One region of the Rhodococcus sp. 320_ES genome, then DNA from elsewhere that is predicted to be linked to it. Evidence: predicted binding sites of a transcription regulator. Region 1 holds the regulator's gene; each other region holds the start of a gene.

Region 1 (4,277 bases):
GGCGTGTGTCCTCGTCGGCTTCGGGGTCACCTCGCTGTCCGCCGCGTCCGCCGCCGTGGCGGGTGTCGGTGCCAAGCTCGAATCGGTGACACTCGATCAGTGCCGTCAGGCAGCGGAGGCAGTACTGGCCACGTCGAGCACCGACGAGGCGCGCGCCGCGGCCGCCGCGATCCTGAGCTGACGCCCACGTCGGTCACGGATGGTGCACGCCTTGGTCATCGACGCGTGTCGGCGCCGGTCGTACAGTCGAGAGAACTGGCGCACGGCCACGATCTGAGGAGAACCGATGGAACGCACCCTGTTCGAGCCGGAGCACGAGCTCTTTCGCGAGTCGTACAAGAAGTTTCTGGCGCAACACGTGGCGCCGTTCCACGACGAGTGGGAGAAGCAGAACATCGTCGACCGCGGTGTGTGGGTCGAAGCCGGTAAGCAGGGCTTCCTCGGCACCGCTGCACCCGAAGATTTCGGCGGCGGTGGCGTCAAGGACTTCCGCTACAACGCCGTGGTCACCGAGGAGACGACGCGCGCCGGGTTCAGCGGAATCGGCTTCACGCTGCACAACGACGTGGTCGCGCCGTACCTGATCGAGCTCACCAACGACGAGCAGAAGGCGCGCTGGCTGCCGGGATTCTGCTCGGGCGAGATCATCACCGCGATCGCCATGACCGAGCCGGGTACGGGTAGCGACCTGCAAGGCATCAAGACTCGGGCCGTCCGCGACGGCGACGACTGGGTGCTGAACGGTTCGAAGACGTTCATCACCAACGGAATCAACGCCGACCTCGTGATCGTGGTCGCCTGCACCGATCCCGACAAGGGCGCGCAGGGCTTCAGCCTGTTCGGCGTGGAGCGCGGCATGGCCGGATTCGAGCGAGGACGCAACCTCGACAAGATCGGTATGAAGGCGCAGGACACGGCGGAACTCAGCTTCACCGACGTCCGGGTGCCCTCCGCGAACCTCATCGGCGAGGAGGGCATGGGCTTCATCTACTTGATGAAGAACCTGCCCCAGGAGCGACTGTCGATCGCGGTGGTTGCGGCGGCGGCCATGGAGTCCGCCCTGGAGATGACGATCCAGTACTGCCGTGACCGCAAGGCCTTCGGCAAGTCGATCGGCAAGTTCCAGAACACCCGTTTCGTGTTGGCGGAGTTGGCAACCGAGACCACGGCAGTGCGCATCATGGTGGACAAGTTCATCGAGTTGCTCAACGACGAGAAGCTGAGCGTCCAGGAAGCCGCGATGGCGAAGTGGTGGACCACGGAGTCTCAGGTCAAGCTGATCGATCGGTGCCTGCAGCTGCACGGCGGCTACGGATACATGAAGGAATACCCGATCGCCAAGGCGTACATGGATTCTCGCGTGCAGACCATCTACGGCGGCACCACGGAAATCATGAAGGAGATCATCGGCCGCGGGCTGAATCTCTGATTCGTCGAAGACAGAAACACCCCGGATGCACGACGCATCCGGGGTGTTTCTTCGTCTCGGGTCAGAGCTTGCGCATGACCGTCACGACCTTGCCCAGAACCACCGCGTGGTTGCCCGGGATCGGCTCGAACAGCGGGTTGTGCGGCATCAGCCACACCTGACCGTCGATACGCTTGAAGGTCTTGACCGTCGCCTCGCCGTCGATCATGGCGGCAACGATGTCGCCCTGCTCAGCCACGTTCTGCTGCCGCACGACAACCCAGTCACCGTCGCAGATCGCGGCGTCGATCATGGACTCGCCCACGACGCGCAGGAGGAAGAGAGAACCGGACCCGACGAGCTCGCGGGGGAGCGGGAAGACGTCCTCGACGGCCTGCTCGGCGAGGATCGGACCGCCGGCCGCGATACGACCGAGAACGGGCACGAACGTCGGGGCGGGCAAGCGCTCCGCATCGGCGGTCGCGACCTCCGTGTCGATCTCAGGGGCGCTCTGCGGCGCGTCCTGTGCGGGATCGTCCAGTCCGCGAACGTCCACCGCGCGGGGGCGATTCGGGTCCCGCCGCAGGAATCCCTTTTTCTCCAAGGTGCGCAATTGATGCGCGACGGACGACGTGGAGGTGAGCCCCACCGCATCACCGATCTCTCGAATGCTCGGCGGATATCCGCGCTCGCGAACCGACGCGTGGATGACTTCGAGAACGCGGCGCTGGCGATCGGTCAGGCCTGCCGTGATGTCGGCATCGGGCACACCGACGGCCACCGAACCCGACTCGGGCGCAGCGGCGTCCGGCTCCGTGCCCTTCTTCCGTGTTGCCGTTGTGGATGACGAGTTGTCGTCCTTCATTCGCCTGGCCTCCTGGTTCTGCATTCGTGTTTCGCCTGCCGTTCGATTCGAACGAGCTGTGCGATATGCCACGAATTTAGACCGAAACACCTGTTCGATCAAACACCTGTTCGAAGCGTGTCGCGTGTTTCGCAGACTTTGTCGGAGCTGCGTGCTACAAATCGCACATGCGTTCTTTCGAACGCGTGATCGAACATCGAGCATTCGAACGTTCGAACGTTCGAACACCGACACAGTCGGCCCACCACGGGTCGACGCGCAGCAAGGAGTTGTTTCGATGACCACCAGCTCTGTTCTCACCAGCACTGTTCAGGCCAGCTCTTCGGTCCGCACGCGTCGCAGCGCACCGGTGCGGCGTCCGGTCGGTACGCGGCCTGCCGCCGGAACGGTCGATTACGGTCAGTGCGGGCCGGGCGTGTCGCGGACCGAGCACGAGCAGCCTTCGCGGATGTCGGTCGGGCAGATGCTCGCGGTCGCCGTGACCACCGCTGTCCTGTCGCTCGGCTTGATCGGCGTAGCCAACCTGCGTGCCGACACCAACGATGTGCAATCGCCCACATCCACGTCGATCGTGCAGGGCGAGCTGGGTGCGGCGGGCGCCCGCTGACGGAAATGCCGGCGGGTAGTCTTGCCTCATGCATTGCCCGTTCTGTCGACACCCCGACTCGCGAGTCGTCGATTCGCGCGAGGCGGACGAAGGTCAGGCCATCCGTCGGCGACGGTCCTGCCCGGAGTGTGGACGACGGTTCACCACAGTCGAAACCGCGGTGCTGTCGGTGGTCAAGCGCAGCGGCGTCACCGAGCCGTTCAGTCGCGACAAGGTCATCAAGGGTGTACGACGGGCGTGCCAGGGCCGCGACGTCGACAACGACGCCTTGGGATTGCTGGCGCAGCAGGTGGAGGACGCGGTTCGATCCTCCGGATCGGCCGAGATCCCCAGCAACGAAGTCGGTTTGGCCATTCTCGGGCCACTACGTGATCTCGACGAGGTTGCGTACCTGCGCTTCGCGTCGGTCTATCGCTCGTTCAGCAGTGCCGACGATTTCGAGCGCGAGATCAAAGACCTCCGAGAGCATCGCTCAACCACGGCGTAGGTCCTCGATGACCCGTCGGACTCGCTTCTCCGACACCGGATACGGTGTCCCCAGCTTCTGAGCGAACAAGTTCACGCGCAGTTCTTCGATCATCCACGCAACCTCCCGGATAGCAGGTGCGGTGCGACGCGCCTCCGGAACAGACTGCAAGAGGGTGTCGTAGTCCGCGTAGACCCGGTCGAGCGCATCCATACCCACACGATCACGCTGCGCACTGGACGGCAGTGCTTCGAGTCGGTCGATCGCGCCCTGAAGGTACCGCGGAAGTTCGGCGAGGTGCTTCTCACCGGTCTCGAACACGAACCCGGGGAAGATCAGCGAATCCAGTTGTTCGCGAACATCTTCGGCAGCTTCCCCCGTCGCCCCGTGGAGGGCCGAACGCAGCCGGGCGGTGGCGGCGAGAACCGGCTCGACGGCGCGCACGATGCGGGCCACGCGCGACGGAAGCTCGGCGCGCGTCACCGTCACCAGCGCAGCGAAGTCGTCGGGCGAGCTCACCGGCCCACCGTTCGCCATCATGATGTCGTCGACCGCCAGCGTGCGACAGTCGTCGAGCAACGCGTCGAGGCTCCCGTGGGGGTTCTGTCCCAACGCGAGGCGCTGACTGTTGGTGCGGCCGCCCAGAATCGACTTCGACGACGTCGGCACCGCGTCCAGTAACAGACGCCGCGTTCCGTCCCGCATCGAGGCGCGTTGCTGCGCAGCGGAACCCAGGACCCGAACCGCGACGCCGTCGTTCTCGGCAACCAGCGAGGGGTAACCGGTGACCTTCTGACCACCCACCGTGCGTGTGACCGTGGGCTCGAGCGTGCCGAGGGTCTGCGACGTCCACCGCGTGGCCGGTGCACGCTCGGAATCGGCTGCGGCGCGGGCCACGGCCGACGACGCGCGCTCCCCGAGCAGACGACGG
Region 2 (4,277 bases), on a different contig from region 1:
GGCCGTCCTCGTTCATCCCATGCAGTTGCCGCGGTCCGAATGGTCGAGCTACTACCTGGCCAATCTCGTCGGCAACCCGGTGGAGACGGCGACGGCGGTGGCGTCGAGCATCCTGGGCGGAGTGCTGGAGGAGCTGCCGGATCTGCGGATCTGTTTCGTCCACGGCGGCGGATGCGCACCGGACCTGTTGGGCCGGTGGTCACACGCGTGGAAGGCGCGGCGCGACGTCCGTGCGGGCAGCACCGCGGAGCCGCGAGAGTTGTTCCGCCGGGCCTACTTCGACACGGTAACCCACGATCACGCGGCTCTGGATCTGCTGCGCACCCACGCCGGTGAGAACCGGGTCGTGTGCGGCACGGACTACCCGTTCGACATGGCAGAGCCGGACGTCGCGGCCTTCGTCGACCAATCAGGCCTGCGCCGTGACTCTCTCGCCGCCGGTGGTCGCGACTTCCTGGGGTTGGACATCCACTCGCAGGTGTCGGCGTGAGCGCTCTCTTCGAACCGCTGACGCTGCGAGAGCTGACGATCCGGAATCGGATCTGGATGTCACCGATGATGCAGTTCGCCTCCGACGCAACGGGTGTGGCGACGGACTGGCACTTTCAGCACTTCGCAGCCCGCGCGCTCGGCGGAGTGGGATTGGCGATGGTGGAGGCGACTTCGGTCGCACCGGACGGGCGTGCCAGCGACTTCGATCTGGGCCTGTGGAACGGGGATCAGGCCGAGTCGCACCGGCGCATCATCGACTTCGTGCACAGCCAGGGCGCCGCGGCCGGAATCCAATTGGTGCACGGCGGACGGAAGGCGTCGACCGGCCGACCGTGGTCGACGGAACCGGACCGGACGTGGCAGACGGTGGCACCGTCGGCGGTTGCGTTCGGTGACGCCCCGTCGCCGCGCGCCCTGTCCGCCGACGAGATCGCCGAACTGGTGCAGGCTTTCGCGACGAGTGCCGCACTGGCGCGGGACGCGGGCTTCGACGTCCTGGAACTCCACGGCGCACACGGCTATCTGATCCACCAGTTCCTCTCACCGGCCGCCAACCACCGGACCGACGAGTACGGCGGCTCGCTCGCCAATCGAATGCGATTCGCCATCGAGGTCGTGGACGCGGTCCGACAGGAATGGCCCGAGGACCGCCCGTTGTTCTTCCGCGTCTCGGCGACGGACTGGCTCGCCGGCGACACCGACGATGCACGGCCGGGGTGGACACTCGACGAGAGCGTCGAACTCGCCTCGATTCTGCGCGAGCACGGGGTGGATCTGGTCGACGTGTCGACCGGCGGCATCGTGCCCGACGCACGCATTCCGGTCGAACCGGGATACCAGGTTCGATTCGCACGTGCGGTACGTGAGCGCGCGGAGATCCCCACCGCAGCAGTCGGTTTGATCACCGAACCCGAACAGGCCGAACGAATCGTCGGCTCGGGTGACGCCGACGCGGTGTTCCTGGCACGAGAAATTCTGCGCAACCCGAACTGGGCCCAACGTGCTGCGCTAGAACTCGATGAGCCGTTGCCGCATCCGCCGAACTATGCGCGGGCGTTCCAGAGGCGGTCGGTCAGGCGGTGAGTGCACCTCCGTTCGCGCCGGGCACCCGCGACGGGGAGTGTCTGGTGCGAATCGGGGTGCACAGGAGGTCGATGCCACGAGGCTCGAATGTATGTTCGAAACTTGTCGGTGGGTCTCGCTACAGTTTGGGCATGCTTTCGGGGGGAAGTTCGCACGGGGAGGTCGGTGCGGCATCACATCACATCGGTGACGATGTGTTCGCCGGCTTGCTTTCGGCTGTGGAGAGTTCGGTAGAGGCGTTGGTGTCCGAAGACGCCGCGTGTGTGGCGACCGAGGATCTGCAGCAGGTGTGGTCGGCGGCAGTGCGGCTGGGACGAGTACTGGATGCGGCCTCGACCACCTGGTTGGCGCAGATCCTCGACACAGGTGGGTTCGTCGGGGTGTCAGGGTCGACCGCGCACACGATCGGGGCTTTTCTGAACTGCGCCACGCCTGAAGGGTCGGCTCGGATCAAGCGTGCGGGTTTGCTTGCGCCGCGGACGCTGCCGTCGGGCGAGAAGCTCGAGCCGGTGTTCCCTGCGACAGCGGCGGGGGTGTCGGAGGGAGCGGTCAGTCACGCGCATGTGTCGGTGGTGGAGACGTTCTTCGCGGAGCTGTCCGACGGGGTGGACGTGGAGACGCGGGAGCGCGCCGAGCGGCAGTTGGGGATGCTGGCGCGAGAGGTCCGGCCTCGCGAGTTCGCGGTGGCGGCAACGCGGTTGGCGCAGATGATCGACGAGGACGGATCGGAGCCACAGGACCGCCCGGAGAAGAAGCGGACCCCGTTCGTCTCGTACGGCAAGCAGGGCAAGGACGGTTTGACGCCGGGGAAGTTTCTGCTCGACGCGGAGGCGCTCGCGATCGCGGAGGCGGTGGGCGCGAAGCTCGGGAAGCCGGGGACGGAGACGTCGACGGAGGCTGGCGAAGAGTCTCAGCCGCATGCAGACGACCGATTGGACTTGGACCTGGGCCATTCTGGCCTCGACGACACCGAGGCTGACGGCACCGAGGCTGACGAGACCGGTGCAGACACCGCCGACGCCTCCCGCACCAATTCCACACCACCGCACTGGGATCTGCGGTCCGCCGGTGAGCGTCGCCACGACGCGCTGAAGGTGATTCTGCGGTCGTACCTCGCTTCGGGGAAGGCCGGTACGCACCGTGGTGTGCGTTGCGTGCCGATCGTGACGATGACTCTCGATCAGCTCGAAAAGGCATCCGGGGTGGCGCTCACGGCAACCGGATCGACTATTCCGGTGCGTGATGCGCTGCGGATGGCATCCGGCCAGCATGCGTTCCTACTGCTTCTCGACGAGCACGAGCGGCCGCTCTACTTCGGGCGGACCAAGCGACTGGGATCCGAGGATCAGCGGATGGTCCTCTACGCCACCGAACGCGGGTGCACGTTTCCCGGGTGTTCGAAACCGGGGGTGTGGTGCCAGGTGCACCACACCGACGAATGGGTGGTCGACGACGGGATGACCGACATCGACACGTTGACGTTGGCGTGCGAGGAGCATCACCGCATCGTGGGGCCGGGCGACAACGACTGGGCCACAACGATTGCCGGCGACGATCATCCCTATCCGGGGAGAACGTTGTGGCACCCACCGACAGCATGGGACAGAGGCAGGACCGGCCGGGTGAACCACTTCCATCATCCGCGGGAGTTGCTTCTCGGCCCGGATGATCAACGGTGACGACATACTTCGTGGCACCAGTCCGTGTTCAGTCAGTCGATCCGCCGACCGCTCTGGCCCCGAACCGAACAGCCGACATCCCGCCGCCCGAGACGACTGGGGCGACGGGACCTCGGTGAATCGGTCAGCTGGAGGCGCCGACGTCCAGCGTCTTGGCCTCCGACGAGCGTTCGACCTGAATGCGGCGCGGCTTCGCCCGCTCGGCAAGCGGAATGGTCACGGAGAGAACGCCGTTGTCGTAGGTCGCGGTGATGCGTTCCGCGTCGACGCCGTCACCGAGGGAGAGCTGACGACGGTAGGTGCCGGCGAAGCGCTCGGACGTCACCCAGGACACTCCCTCGTCGCCGGGTGCGGTGCGATGCGCGGTCAGGGTGAGGGTGCCGTGATCGACATCGACGTCGATCGAGCCGGGATCCACACCGGGAAGGTCGGCAGAGAGGACGTAGTGATCGTCGACCTTGTAGAGGTCCATCGGCATGAACTGAGGAGCACGAGCGGAACCCGGGGTCGTTCCGAGCATTCCGCTGGTCAATGCATCCAGGTCACGGAACGGGTCGAAGCGAAGCACAGCAACACACCTCCTATGTACCTTGTGTGCCCACCCCCTCGGTGGGCAGCCATCTCACTGTGCGACTCCGAGATTAGCACTCTCGACCGGAGAGTGCCAAGACCTGTTCTCAAAATTTTTTGCCCGAAGGTGATGCAGGACAGCAGGACTGGGTGATCAACCCTGCGGGGCGCCGAACCAGAGACCCAGTTTTTCGCGCACATCCGACGGGGAGTCGCCGACCCACGCAACGTGTCCGTCGGGGCGCAGCAGGAGAGCCGGAACATCGACGTCCGCCGCGGCATCGACGACGAGATCGACGCGGTCACCCCACCCGTCGACGGTCAACTGTCCGGTCCGATCGAGCAGCAGCCCCCTGCCCCGATGCATCGACGGGTACAGACGCCCCCGCGACATCGTGATGTCGCGCAGCCTGCGCCCCACCAACGGGTGATCACCGGCTAAGTCGTACCGAA
Region 3 (4,277 bases), 360 kb from region 1:
GCACGACCATTCCGATGCCCGGGCCGACGCGTATCGACTTGCGCCACTGCGCGGTCGCCCCGGGGTCGAAGCCGCCGTTGTCGAGCAGGTCCAGCGTGGTCAGGATGTGGCACCCGGCGATCACGGTGCGGGCGGCCACTTCCTCGCCGCTCTCGGTGCGCACGACCCAGCCCTCGCCGCGGCGCCGGATCTCCGTCACCGCGTCTCCGAGGGTCACGGTTCCACCGTCGGCCCGGACCTTGGCCGCCAGCGCCTTGCTCAGCGAGCCGCTCCCGCCGACGGCGCGGCCTGGCCCGAGGGTGTGCATGAGTGCGGCGAAGCCGACCATGGACGCGGTGCCCGGCTCGGACATCGGCGGTCCGGACTGGGCGCCGAACCACGCGAGCGCGGCCTTCAGCCGTTCGCTCCGGAAGAGCCCGTCCAGCAGAGAGTCGCCGGTGGTCAGAAACTGGCGCGAGAGTTCGCTTCCGCCGTCCGAGGCGTCCATGCCCCAGAACGAGCCGAGCAGTCCGCGGGCCGTCGGCGGCTGGGCGAAGGCCTTCATCACTCGCTCGCTGCGCGGTCCCCACACATCGACGAAGTCGCGGTACGCGTCGGCGTCGGCCTTCCCGCACGCTGCTTCGATGGAGGCGCAGGTGTCGTCGAGACTGCGGGAGAAGACGATGCCCGGCTCGTCGCTTCCGGGCGGTGCCGGCGCGAACGCCCATGGATCGCAATCGATGTACCTCAAGCCGTGATCGGCGAGGCGAAGCTCCTCGATGATTCCGGAGTGCCGCACCATGATGTGGGCGGACGAGCCGCGGTCGACGGCGTGGCCGGGGAACCGTTCCACGGTCGACACCGCGCCGCCCATCTCGGTGTCGCGTTCGATCACGCGCACGGACCACCCCGCGTCGGTGAGGTAGGCGGCCGAGACAAGAGCGTTGTGGCCGGATCCGACCACTACGGCGTCGATCACAGGGGAGCCTCCAGGCTGTCGGGACGAGATGTCATGGGTAGTTCGCGGCCGAGCACCGCAAAGGGTCGGGTGTCACCTGTGAAATGGAACCGTCTGATCACGTCGCGAAACCCTGATCGCCGATACAGGCGCCAAGCGCGGTTGTCCTCGCCGGCCACCTCCGGCGTGGAGAGCAGTACGTGCCTCTCGGTTCGACCGTCGAGAAGAGCAGCCAGAACGGACTCGCCGAGTCGGTGCCCCTGGGCGGACGGCAGCACGTGCAACTCGGTCAGTTCGAAGTAGTCCGAGAGCATCCTGTCGGCGGCGCCCCGGTCCCAGCCTGCTCGACGCATCCCGTCGCGGACCTGCCGGTGCCACCACTGGTGTCCGGCACCGCGGTAGCCGTAGGCGATCGCGACCAGGGTTCCGTCGGTGGGCGACACCGCGCCGATCGCGCGCCATCCGGGTCGCAGGATGTGTTCGGCCCACATGGGTGCGCGGTGGTGTTCGGTTCCGTGCGGATAACCCATCGCCTGGACGTAGACGGACAGTGCCTCGGGCAGCCGACTTCTGAGCTCGTGGGCGGACAGCTCGAAAGGAACCGGTGCCGGGACGGCGTGCGGCGGGACCGTACTCACCTTTTCCTCTCGCTTTCTGTCGGTGGTAGGGGTTATATTCGATCTATCGAACAAGTGTTCGATACGCAGCGTCGAACTTCGGTGGGAATCGGATGTCGGACCTCAATGGTTGCATCGAGTACGGATCCGATGCGCAGCGGTGCACGGAGGAACGCAGGAGGAGGACGGGTAGATGAGGCAACACAGTGCGGCGTCCGGCAGTGATCGACGCTTCGGCGGCGCCGACGGTCCTCCGCTGACTCCTGCGGCCCGAGTATTGCTCCGCCGTGCCGACGCGTTGCTCGAAGAGGCGGCCGGCGCGACGGATCCCGCGGAGCGCTTTCTCGCCGCGTACATCGCCGCGTTGCGAGGGGCGGGAGCCCTGCTCGCAGCGGTCGATCCGGCGCCGAAAAGAGGCCGCTCGCGCAGTGCCTGGGTTCGAATCGGTTCGTCCGCCCCCGATCTGGCCGAGTGGTCCGCCTATTTCGCCGGGTGGTCGTCGGTCCGTGCATCGGTCGAGGCCGGTTCGGTCGACCGTATGACGGAGGAGGATGCGGACAGCTTCTTCGTGCAGGTCGGGCGCTTTCTCCACGCTGTCGACGATCGCGTTCATCGGTCGGAAATGCCGGTTTCCATCCCCGCTTAGACGCTGTTCGTCGGACGTTCCGCGCAGATTCTCTCGAACACGTGTAACGGGTAGGTGGTACGCCGCCGATTCTGCTCGTATCATCGACAGCAGGTGGTCGCCAACGTCGATCACCCACCGTTTCTGGCAAGAAACGGTTGCCACCATCAAGTGCCGGGGGAGGTACCGTGCCACTCTCCGAGCACGAGCAGCGCATGCTCGATCAGATCGAGAGCGCTCTCTATGCCGAGGACCCCAAGTTCGCATCCACAGTTCGCGGTGGACGGATGAGGGTCGCGTCGACGAGGCGCCGTTTCCAAGCGGCTGCCCTGTTCGTCATCGGGCTCGTATTACTCATAGCCGGAGTCGCCTTGCCGTTCAAGCCTGGCGGCTTCCCTGTCATCAGCCTGATCGGCTTCGTCTTCATGTTCGGATCGGGAGTGCTCCTGCTCCTGAAGAGTTCGAAGAAGGTTCCGCCCAGCGGCGGCGCCGAAGAAGGACCGGCCGCTGCATCGGGTAGCGCACCTCGCGGTGCCGGCACACCGAAGCGCAGCAACCGCAAGGGATTCACGTCCCGGATGGAAGATCGCTTCAAGAAGCGATTCGATCAGGAGTAGCTACACAGTTCGACACCGAACGCAGAACGCGGCACCCCACGGGTGCCGCGTTTTTTGTCGTTCTGCCCCCGAGTTCCCCACTGTGCCCCCCACGGGAGACCTGATTCCCACCATGCCCCACTCGGCCGGGGGAGTACGGCTCGAACCTGGCCTTTTCCGGGGGTATCGCCGTCGGTGACACCGCAGAAGCGGGTTCGTGCGGAGGTGGCCCCGAAAAATCTCCCACCGCCACCCACATCGTCTAGCTGGGAAAATGGTGACGATTCACAGAACTGACCCCTCTATAAGATTGTGTGTGGAGAAAAGTGGGGTAAAGTGGTGGGCAGCGGGAGACGAAGTCTTCCGGTGGGCGCGAGTGGAGGTGTCGAGTGTTTCTCGGTACCTACACGCCCAAGCTCGACGACAAATTCCGGCTGACCGTGCCGGCCAAGTTCCGCGACGAGTTGGCTGGAGGGGTGATGGTGACCAAGGGGCAGGACCACAGCTTGGACATCTATCCCCGCGCAGTCTTCGCGGCACGGGCCGAGCGACTGGCTCAGGCGTCGCGTTCGAACCCGAGCGCGCGTGCGTTCATCCGCAACTTCGCGGGTAGCGCCGACGAACAGCATCCGGATTCGCAAGGGCGCATCACCATCGCGCCGGCGCACCGGCAGTACGCAGGCCTCACCAAGGAATGCGTCGTCCTGGGGTCCGTGGACCACCTCGAACTCTGGGACGCAGAAGCCTGGAACTCCTACTCCGACGAACACGAAGACGACTTCTCGCAGGCGGTCGACGAAGCGCTCCAAGGATTGTTGTAAAGCACCGCCGAACAAGCACGACCGGCCCGCGGTGGTTACCGCGTGGCCTCTGCCCGAACCGGACCCTGACGCACTTCCCCAGCGCCAGGTGCCGGGAGAGACCCTGACGTACTTCCCCAACGCCAGGTTCTCGCCTCGGACAGAGACCTCGCAGTACCCACCGGGCCGCGGTAACACTCATCGAGTTCGATCTTGGCCGGAGGACAGCGCATGGCGGATGGTGAGAAGGACCAGCCCCCCGCCCCGGCCTTCTCGCAGAATTCCGACCGGCCTCCGGCCTTCTCGCATGTTCCGGTTCGGCTGCACCGCGCCGACGAGCTGCTCGGTCCGGCCATCCAGGCCTCCCCGTCCCCGGTCTACGTCGACACCACACTCGGTCTCGGCGGGCACTCGGCGTACTTCCTCTCCACCTACCCGGCACTACGCCTCGTCGGACTCGATCGCGACCCCGATGCGCTGGCGATGGCCGCCGAACGGCTGGCCGAGTTCGGTGACCGCGTGACCCTCGTTCGCACCACGTACGACGGCATCGCCGACGCGTTGGTGGAAGCCGGTCTCGACGCAGAGGACTCCGTCGACGCCATCCTGTTCGACCTCGGTGTGTCCTCGATGCAGCTCGACTCCGCCGATCGAGGCTTCGCGTATTCGGTGGATGCGCCGTTGGACATGCGGATGGATCCG

Evidence for each region. Region 1 encodes LexA, which represses DNA repair genes until DNA is damaged. Its sites were predicted from a motif close to CGAACANNTGTTCG; they were not measured.
Region 2: a site for LexA is predicted at 1,660-1,673, ahead of AC59JP_RS11845 (HNH endonuclease signature motif containing protein). Genes of this name have one in related genera too.
Region 3: a site for LexA is predicted at 1,623-1,636, ahead of AC59JP_RS02990 (SAV_6107 family HEPN domain-containing protein). Genes of this name have one in related genera too.

Annotation. Positions count from the first base shown of each region.
Region 1 is NZ_JCAWAG010000001.1:935,289-939,565, forward strand. It holds gene ptsP (phosphoenolpyruvate--protein phosphotransferase) at 1-181, shown strand, start outside; gene AC59JP_RS04715 (acyl-CoA dehydrogenase family protein) at 287-1,429, shown strand; gene lexA (transcriptional repressor LexA) at 1,491-2,273, opposite strand; gene AC59JP_RS04725 (hypothetical protein) at 2,551-2,880, shown strand; gene nrdR (transcriptional regulator NrdR) at 2,909-3,367, shown strand; gene hrpA (ATP-dependent RNA helicase HrpA) at 3,353-4,277, opposite strand, start outside.
Region 2 is NZ_JCAWAG010000003.1:257,623-261,899, forward strand. It holds gene AC59JP_RS11835 (amidohydrolase family protein) at 1-490, shown strand, start outside; gene AC59JP_RS11840 (NADH:flavin oxidoreductase/NADH oxidase) at 487-1,575, shown strand; gene AC59JP_RS11845 (HNH endonuclease signature motif containing protein) at 1,707-3,254, shown strand; gene AC59JP_RS11850 (Hsp20/alpha crystallin family protein) at 3,379-3,822, opposite strand; gene rox (rifampin monooxygenase) at 3,979-4,277, opposite strand, start outside.
Region 3 is NZ_JCAWAG010000001.1:577,313-581,589, forward strand. It holds gene AC59JP_RS02980 (phytoene desaturase family protein) at 1-958, opposite strand, end outside; gene AC59JP_RS02985 (GNAT family N-acetyltransferase) at 955-1,575, opposite strand; gene AC59JP_RS02990 (SAV_6107 family HEPN domain-containing protein) at 1,748-2,200, shown strand; gene AC59JP_RS02995 (SCO2097 family morphological protein) at 2,368-2,796, shown strand; gene mraZ (division/cell wall cluster transcriptional repressor MraZ) at 3,165-3,596, shown strand; gene rsmH (16S rRNA (cytosine(1402)-N(4))-methyltransferase RsmH) at 3,807-4,277, shown strand, end outside.